Regions from separate parts of the Paenibacillus sp. 01T47 genome, predicted to be linked through region 2. Evidence: riboswitches for the same ligand, from Rfam matches in the RefSeq annotation. Region 2 holds a riboswitch; the other holds the start of a gene.
The links. Region 2 has a riboswitch for cobalamin ahead of AC1DOV_RS11290 (DUF4430 domain-containing protein). Riboswitches for the same ligand answer to the same signal wherever they lie in the genome.
Positions count from the first base shown of each region.

Region 1 (4,158 bases), on a different contig from region 2:
CGACTGAATGTACACAAGCTGTTTCTTTCCACAACCGGCATTCATATGGAATATGGGCTTACCATATTCACAGAAGAATTGACGAAGCTGAAGAAACTGTATATGGAAAATGCCAAGGTCGTCTACTGCCTTGCCGATCATAACAAATTCGATAAGGGTGCACTAATAACGTTTGCCGGTTTGCATGAAATTGACTATATCATCACAGACGAAGGTATAGATGCGGACGTTGCGGCGAGGTATGAGTCACAAAATATAAAAATGATGAAAGCAGCGCTTTCGGAAAATGGGAAGCGTACTAAAGGTAGGAGCTGAGCCGATGAGTTTGTTTGATTTGACGGGTAAAACAGCTGTCGTCACAGGTGCAGGGCGCGGGCTTGGGGAAGCGATTGCGCTTGGATTAGCACGAGCGGGTGCGGATATCGCGCTTGTCACGAACCAAACGCCTGCTGACAAAACGGCAGCAGCGATAAGAGAGCTTGGACGCAAAGCGATTACAATTCAGACCGATATTGCTGACCGAACGAAGCTTGCTGGAATTGTTGATCGTACAGTTGAAGAACTGGGACGCATCGATATTTTGGTCAACAACGCGGGTATCATTCGCCGCACACCAGCTGCAGAGCATAGCTACGAGGACTGGCAGGATGTACTCGATGTTAACTTGAATTCTGTATTTCTCCTTTCCCAGCTGGCCGGGAAACATATGATTGAACAGGGCTCAGGGAAAATTATTAACATTGCGTCGATGTTAACCTTCCAAGGCGGAATTAATGTTCCGGGCTATACGTCCAGCAAACATGCCGTTGCCGGTCTTACCAAAGCGCTTGCTAGCGAATGGGCAGCTAAAGGCTTGCAGGTAAATGCCATAGCCCCAGGCTACATGAGTACAGACAACACCGAAGCGCTTCGCGAGGATCCTGTTCGCAGTGCTCAAATTTTGCAGCGCATACCAGCGGGACGCTGGGGTACATCGCAGGATTTGATTGGACCAGCGGTATTCCTAGCTTCTTCAGCTTCTGATTATATGAACGGCCATATTTTGGCTGTTGATGGCGGTTGGCTGGTTAGGTAATTATATAAAAAACCAATAAGGCTTTCCTTTTGCAGCGCAGGCTGCTTAGAGGAGAGTCTTTTTTTGATATTATAATGATTTCCATTGTATGGTTATTATTTTGCGTGTATAGTTATTCGTGATCCTAAAAAATGCGATCAACAACTGAAATAAGTGGAAATAGGTGCTCTTGCTGTATAGCTTGAGCTTAAAAGGGAAGTCCGGTGCAAAACCGACGCGGTCCCGCCACTGTAACAGAGGAGTCTAAGCGCTAACGCCACTGATCTTAACCGGTTGGGAAGGCAAGCTTACGATGATGATTCTGGAGCCAGGAGACCTGCCTATTTGAACGACACTGATTTTACCTACGGGAGATAGGGAGGTGTTAAGACAGAACCGCTGTTTATTAAAACGCCGGGCGTCTTTACCTTTGCTTCTTTAAGGTAACGACGCTCTTTTTTGTGCTTTTATTTCATAATAATTACATTTATTAGGAGGAAATATGAACGTGAGCAAACTGCAAAACAGTGTACTTGGATATCCGCGTATCGGCGAAAATCGGGAATGGAAAAAAGCGCTTGAAGCCTTTTGGAAAGGTGATTTGGACGAAACGGTATTCCTCCAAACGCTTGAAAGTATTCGTCTTAACAACCTGAAGCTGCAAAAGGATAAAGGAATTTCGCTAATTCCTGTTAATGATTTTACGTTGTATGATCAAATGCTGGATACTGCAGCGATGTTTGGCCTTGTGCCAGATCGTTTTTCCTATGATGGAGGTCCTGTTCCCGTACAGACCTACTACGCAATGGCGAGAGGGACACAGGAAGCACAAGCCTGCGAGATGACCAAATGGTTTAATACCAACTATCACTATATTGTGCCAGAACTTGCGGGTGCTGCTCCGGTACTGACGGAAAACCGTCCGCTGATTGCGTACCGCGAAGCCAAAGAAAAGCTTGGCATTGAAGGTAAACCTGTCATTATCGGTCTATACACCTTCCTCAAGCTGTCGAAGGGCTACGATGCCAAGCAGCTTCCGCAGCTTATTGAGCAGTTTATACCGCTTTATGCTCAGCTGCTTAAGGAGCTTGAGCAAGAAGGCGTACAATGGATGCAAATCGATGAGCCCATCCTTGTTACCTCTATTTCTGAGGAAGAGATGCAATGGGTTGAATCGATTTATGCAAGGCTGAACCAAGCAGCACCAGCGCTTAACATAATGCTTCAAACGTATTTTGAGGCGGTTGAGCATTATGAAGCTGTAGTTGCTCTCCCGGTACAAGCGATCGGTTTGGATTTCGTTCATGGTTTGGAGCAAAACTTGAAGTCGCTGGAGCAATTTGGTTATCCGAAGGATAAGCTCGTCGGTATCGGACTTGTAGACGGACGCAACATTTGGCGCTCAGACTATAAGCAAAAGCTCGAATTGCTGCAAAAGCTTTCGGCATACATTCCAGCTGAGCGCGCGATCATTCAATCGTCATGCAGCCTGCTGCATGTGCCGGTAACGGCAAAAAACGAAACCAATCTGCCAGTAGAGCTGCGTGAGGCGCTTGCATTCGCGGAAGAAAAGCTGGATGAAATTGTGTGGCTAAGTGAAACAGCGACTGTAAATGAGGCGGACATCTCAGAACTGCGCAAGCTTGAGCTTAAGCTTAACGGCGAGCGGATTCATCATTTATCCATTTCTCCTGCCCGCAATCGCCAAGCTGCTGATGCAGCAGCGATAGCGGCGCATCCTTCAACGAGGCAGAAGCCATTTGCGGAGAGACAAAAGCTGCAGCAGCAAAAGTGGAATTTGCCGTTCCTTCCAACAACAACAATCGGCAGCTTCCCGCAAACGCTGGATGTACGCCAAGCAAGGCAAAAATGGAGAAAAAACGAGCTCAGTTCACAGGGCTACGCTTCCTTTATCAACGATAAAATTAAAAATTGGATTGAAATCCAAGAAGAGCTTAACATAGACGTCCTCGTTCATGGTGAATTTGAGCGTACGGACATGGTCGAATTTTTCGGAGAGAAGCTGGATGGGTTCGCATTTACAAAAGCCGGTTGGGTTCAATCGTATGGTTCCCGCTGCGTAAAGCCGCCGGTCATTTATGGCGATGTTGTATTTACTGAGCCAATGACAGTAACCGAAAGCGTGTATGCGCAGTCGCTGACAAGTCGTCCGGTAAAAGGGATGCTGACGGGGCCGATTACGATTTTAAACTGGTCATTTGTTCGCAACGATATCACACGCGAGCAGGTCGCATACCAAATTGCGCTTGCACTCTCAGAGGAAGTAAAGGCGCTTGAGAGCGCAGGTATAGAGATGATCCAGGTTGATGAGCCAGCTTTGCGAGAAGGTTTGCCGCTTAAACGCAGTGATTGGGATGCCTATTTAAAATGGGGCGTGCATGCGTTCCGTCTATCGACTTCAGCTGTGCGTGACACAACACAAATTCATACACATATGTGTTATTGTGAGTTCCATGATATTATCGATTCCATCCTTGCGCTGGATGCAGATGTCATCTCCATTGAAACCTCGCGCAGCCATGGCGAGCTGATTCATAGCTTTGAGGAGAACACCTATGACCAAGGCATCGGCTTAGGCGTTTACGATATTCACAGCCCGCGTGTACCTTCAGTGGAAGAAATGGTCAGCATGATCGAGCGCGCCATTAAAGTGCTCGATCCTACCCTCTTCTGGATTAATCCGGACTGCGGCTTGAAAACACGCGGAATGGAAGAAACGGTTGCTTCACTACGCAACATGATGCTGGCTACTTACCAAGTCAGAGAGCAGCGTGCTGCATTAGCGAAGGTTTAATCCCTAAATACAATAAGACAGTCCAGAACTAGGTTATCTGTTCTGGACTGCCTTTTTTTTCTTATGAACGAAATTAATCCAAAGAGATGTAGGAGACGGAACGTTGACGCAAAACAGACTCTTCATGGTCGTTGCTGTACGGGGCTGCATCGGCGGATTGTGCTAGGACATGCTTGACGGCGGAGACGAATAAGTCGAGAACGCGCCCATCCTGATCCGTTTTGTCATAGTGATACTGGTTAAGAGGTGGTAGAGGAATGCTGCCGATAAAAGACTGAAGCAGGTCGCT
Region 1 covers NZ_JBFTPA010000003.1:198,642-202,799, forward strand. Annotated here, with positions in the region: gene AC1DOV_RS08300 (DeoR/GlpR family DNA-binding transcription regulator) at 1-315, shown strand, start outside; gene kduD (2-dehydro-3-deoxy-D-gluconate 5-dehydrogenase KduD) at 320-1,075, shown strand; cobalamin riboswitch at 1,220-1,413, shown strand; gene metE (5-methyltetrahydropteroyltriglutamate--homocysteine S-methyltransferase) at 1,563-3,869, shown strand; gene AC1DOV_RS08315 (hypothetical protein) at 3,943-4,158, opposite strand, start outside.
Region 1: another riboswitch for cobalamin. It lies ahead of metE (5-methyltetrahydropteroyltriglutamate--homocysteine S-methyltransferase); the one in region 2 lies ahead of AC1DOV_RS11290 (DUF4430 domain-containing protein).

Region 2 (4,158 bases):
GCGATGAGAAAACAGCGGGTTAAGAACAGCAACTAAACCGCCCATTAGAACATAATAAGGAAGCAGCTTAAGCAGCCGCTTCCCTTCGCCATGAATGACAATAATTACCGTAATCGCAGCAAGTGACGTCAATAAGAAAACAGGATGAAATAAGAGCATGCCGAATGTAATGACTCCTGCATAATAACTGAAGCTCGTAACCGGATGTACCGAACCGAACGCACTATTCATCGAATTTTGCTCCTATATCCTCGCCAAGATCAGTCGTGTACAACCATTCAATAACATCACCTTCATTAACCTTGTAAACCCCGGCGCCCTTGTTAGGAAACTCACCGTTTACTCGGTACATCCAGCCGCTCTTCGCACCCAGATCGAATTCGTAAATATTATCGATGCCTTCGATATAAGCACCGCCTTTAACACCTCTGTATTCCATTTGTATTTTGTTTTTTCTCGTAATTTTCTTCAATACATCTAGAACGGTATCGTCCTTCTTGAACTCTACGGCTGTTGGTGCAAGCACCGTTCCCGTATCTTTGTCCGCGACAATTGAAATCGTAACCGTCTGCATAGGATTCGGCGTTGCAACAGGCGTGACGGGCTTCGCAGTAGCCGCACTGTCTGTTTTGGTTGGTTTCGCAGAAGTAGTAGGCTTCGTTTTTGGATCATCCAGTTTTGGCTCATTTGTCTGCTTCGGCTTCGGGGAAGGCGTTGCTTGCTTACCGCCAGCGTTGTCGGTTGCCTTCGCGTTATCTTGATCTTTATCTTCGCTAGGCAACTGCGTTGCCTCTGCCGTTTCTGATGCTGAAGTACTCGTTGGCTGCTCATCAGCGGCTTTCTCCGCTTCTTTTCCCACTTGTCCTTCGTTGCTGGTTTGCACTTGATTGGTATTGGAATTAACGCTTTGTGCCGGACTGGCACAGCCAGCTAATAAACCAATAAACAGCCATAGGATGATTAAGCTTGGTAACCATTTCTTGTAGATCTTTGCCATCGTCTCTTTTCTGCTCCTTTTTGTCTCATTCACACAAACCTTAACAATAAAAAAAAGACCCCCTTCTATTAGGGGATCTGCATGCCGAATGTAAGAATAGCAACCGTATATAACTAAAATATATGATGCGTCCTGCAAAACGATTACGCCTCCACATTCTTTACCCCCGAAGAATGAGAAACAAAATAAAAAAGGCAGGTTTCCTGGCTTGTGCGTCAACGCGATTCTCACACCTTCCCATCCTTGAATCGGACAGTGGCATTTGCAGAGAATCACTCTTCACATACAGTGGCGGGACCGCGCCGGCATTGAACCGGACTTCCCTATTAAGCAAACAAAAGCATGCTTTTGTTTGCACCTTCTCTATTCAATTATGCGATTATTTAATCAATCATATCGGGATTGCTGGGGTTTGTCTATATGGGATTTGAATGATTCGATCGCAAATAGCAGCTGCATCCTCTTGATCATGGGTGACGAACATACACGTAATTTGGGCTTTGTGAAGCAATCGCTTCAGCTCCTCCCGAATGCTTTGCTTTAAGTGTGAATCCAAACTGCTAAATGGCTCATCCATCAACAGCATCAAGGGAGACGGGGCAAGCGCACGAGCAAAAGCAACACGCTGCTGCTGACCGCCGCTAAGCTCATGCGGATAACGCTTGACGAAATCATTTAACTGTATCAGCTCCAGCATTTCATCCAGCCGTTTGAATCTGTCTTTTCTTGATAATCGATGTAAACCAAATAATATATTTTGACCGACAGTCAGATGAGGAAACAACGCATAATCCTGAAACACCATGCCTATGCCGCGCTGCTCAGGCTGAATAAACTGCTGATCATCTACTAAAACCCTGCCGCCAGCGGCAATACGTCCCGAGGCAGGAATCTCAAGCCCGGCAATAATCCGCAACAGCGTGCTTTTCCCGCAACCGCTTTGACCAAGCACTCCAACAACTTCACCCTTCTGCATTTGCATCGTAAAGTTTTCCAATACACTCTTTTTCCCATTATCATAGCTAAAAGAAACGTTAGTCAGCTCAAAAAAGTTCATCTGGATTTCTTCTCTCCCAACCGATGATAAACAAAAACAGTTGCCATTCCCACCGTGATTATGAATAAAGACGGTACCGAAGCTTGATGAATTTGCTCATCGCTTGCATATTGATAGGCTTTTGTCGCTAGCGTCTCAAAATTAAACGGGCGCAGCAGCAGCGTCAGCGGCAGCTCCTTCATAATTTCCATAAAGGTAAGCAGGAAGCCTGCTAATATGGATCCTTTTATTAAAGGCAAGTCAACTTTGAAGAAGGTAGCAGTCATACCGATGCCGAGCGTTCTGGAAGCTTCAGAATAACGATTGCCTATTTTATCAAATCCCGCTTCCACCGCATTAAATCCTACACCAAGGAAGCGGATTACATAGGCGAAAATAAGCATTACGAGCGACATGCTGAGCACGAGCTTGCTCGATCCAAAACCTAACCATGAATAGACGCCGCTTAATTGATGGTCTAGGGAAATAAACAAAGCAAGCACGCCAATGGACAAAACAGCACCCGGGATAGAGTAGCCCATTAAAATTAGCTTTGTTGCTGCAAGCGACAAAAGCGATCGATTCAGGCTCCGGCTTACATTGGCGACAATAACTGCAAGCAGCATCAACACGGTAATCGCAACAATGGAAACCAAAAGCGTGTTTGAGACGAGCTGCGCAAATTTGCTGTTCAATACATCTTGATATGTCCATGTCGCCCAAACGAGGAGCTGAACTACTGGAATAGCGAACGAAAGGGCAAATATAACCGTGCTCACAAAAATAGCAGCAGCTGTCCCTAAATAGGATAACTTCCTTCGTTTAAGCGGATTAAGCTTGCTTGTCGCGGAATGATACATTTTTCGCCTGCGAAGCAGTCTCTCCATAATAAACAATCCAATAATAGCGCTCATTAGGAGCGCAGATAATCTCAGGGCAGAATCAACGTCATACATACCAAACCATGTTTTGAAAATCGTTGCAGTAAACGAAGCAATGCCAAAATGTTTTGTTACTCCAAAATCATTCAGTACCTCAAATGCGACGAGGCTGGCTCCGCCGATAATTGCAGCCTGCGACAAAGGCAATACGATTCGGAAAAAGATATGAAGCTGCCCTTTGCCGAGCAATCTTGCGTTTTCTATGAAAGCTGCGCTTTGCTTCTCCATAAAGGTTTTGGTCATCAAATAAATGTAAGGAAATAAAAACATTGAAAATATGAAAATAGCGCCTTTCATGGACAATATATCAAAATAAGCTTGGTTAGGGGTTACGCCGAGCGTATTTCGCATAAAAACTTGTATGCTGCCCGTATAGCTCAGCATAGAACCGTAAGTATAAGCTGCAATATATGGTGGAATAGCCAGTGGCAGCAAAAATGCAAAGTGAAAGAACTTCCGCATCGGGAAATCATAGGCTGCAACAAGCCATGCAAGCGACACGCCGATGATAACGGAGAAAAACACCGATCCTACTACAAGATATAAAGATTGAACGACAGATTCAAACAGCATATACTCTTTGATTTGCTGCCAGTTTTCATTCGGTTTGTCAAACAAACCGAAAAAAATATAAAGAGACGGAATAAGGGCCATGATGGCCCCTATTACGCTCAATATAACCCAGCCGTTCAATATTCTCTTTAAATTTCGCAAAGAGATGGAAGCCATCATTTTTATTTCCAACCTGCCTTAGCCAGAAGCTCGACTGCTTTTTTGTTATGATCGCCCAGCTTGGAGAAATCCAGCTTCTGTGTTTTAAAGTCACCCCAGCCCTTTAACAACTCAGGCTTTTCTGCAGCAGCATTTACAGGAAATTCGAAGCTTCCTTGCGTTAACAGCGTTTGCCCATCTTTGCCTGTCATGAATTCGATCAGTTTAACAGCGTTATCTTTATTCTTAGCATGCTTAGTAAGGCCTACACCGCTGATGTTAAGATGTGTGCCTGTCGTTTCTTGGTTCGGGAAGAATACGCCAATTTTCTCTGCAACCTTAACTTCTTCCGTATCCTTCGAATTCAACATCTGCCCAACGTAATAAGTGTTCATAATCGCAACATCACCTAGACCAGCAACGACCGCTTTCGCTTGGTCGCGATCTCCGCCTTCAGGATCACGAGCAAAGTT
Region 2 covers NZ_JBFTPA010000004.1:304,081-308,238, reverse strand. Annotated here, with positions in the region: gene AC1DOV_RS11295 (energy-coupling factor transporter transmembrane component T) at 1-231, opposite strand, end outside; gene AC1DOV_RS11290 (DUF4430 domain-containing protein) at 224-997, opposite strand; cobalamin riboswitch at 1,174-1,374, opposite strand; gene AC1DOV_RS11285 (ABC transporter ATP-binding protein) at 1,389-2,054, opposite strand; gene AC1DOV_RS11280 (ABC transporter permease) at 2,051-3,706, opposite strand; gene AC1DOV_RS11275 (Fe(3+) ABC transporter substrate-binding protein) at 3,709-4,158, opposite strand, start outside.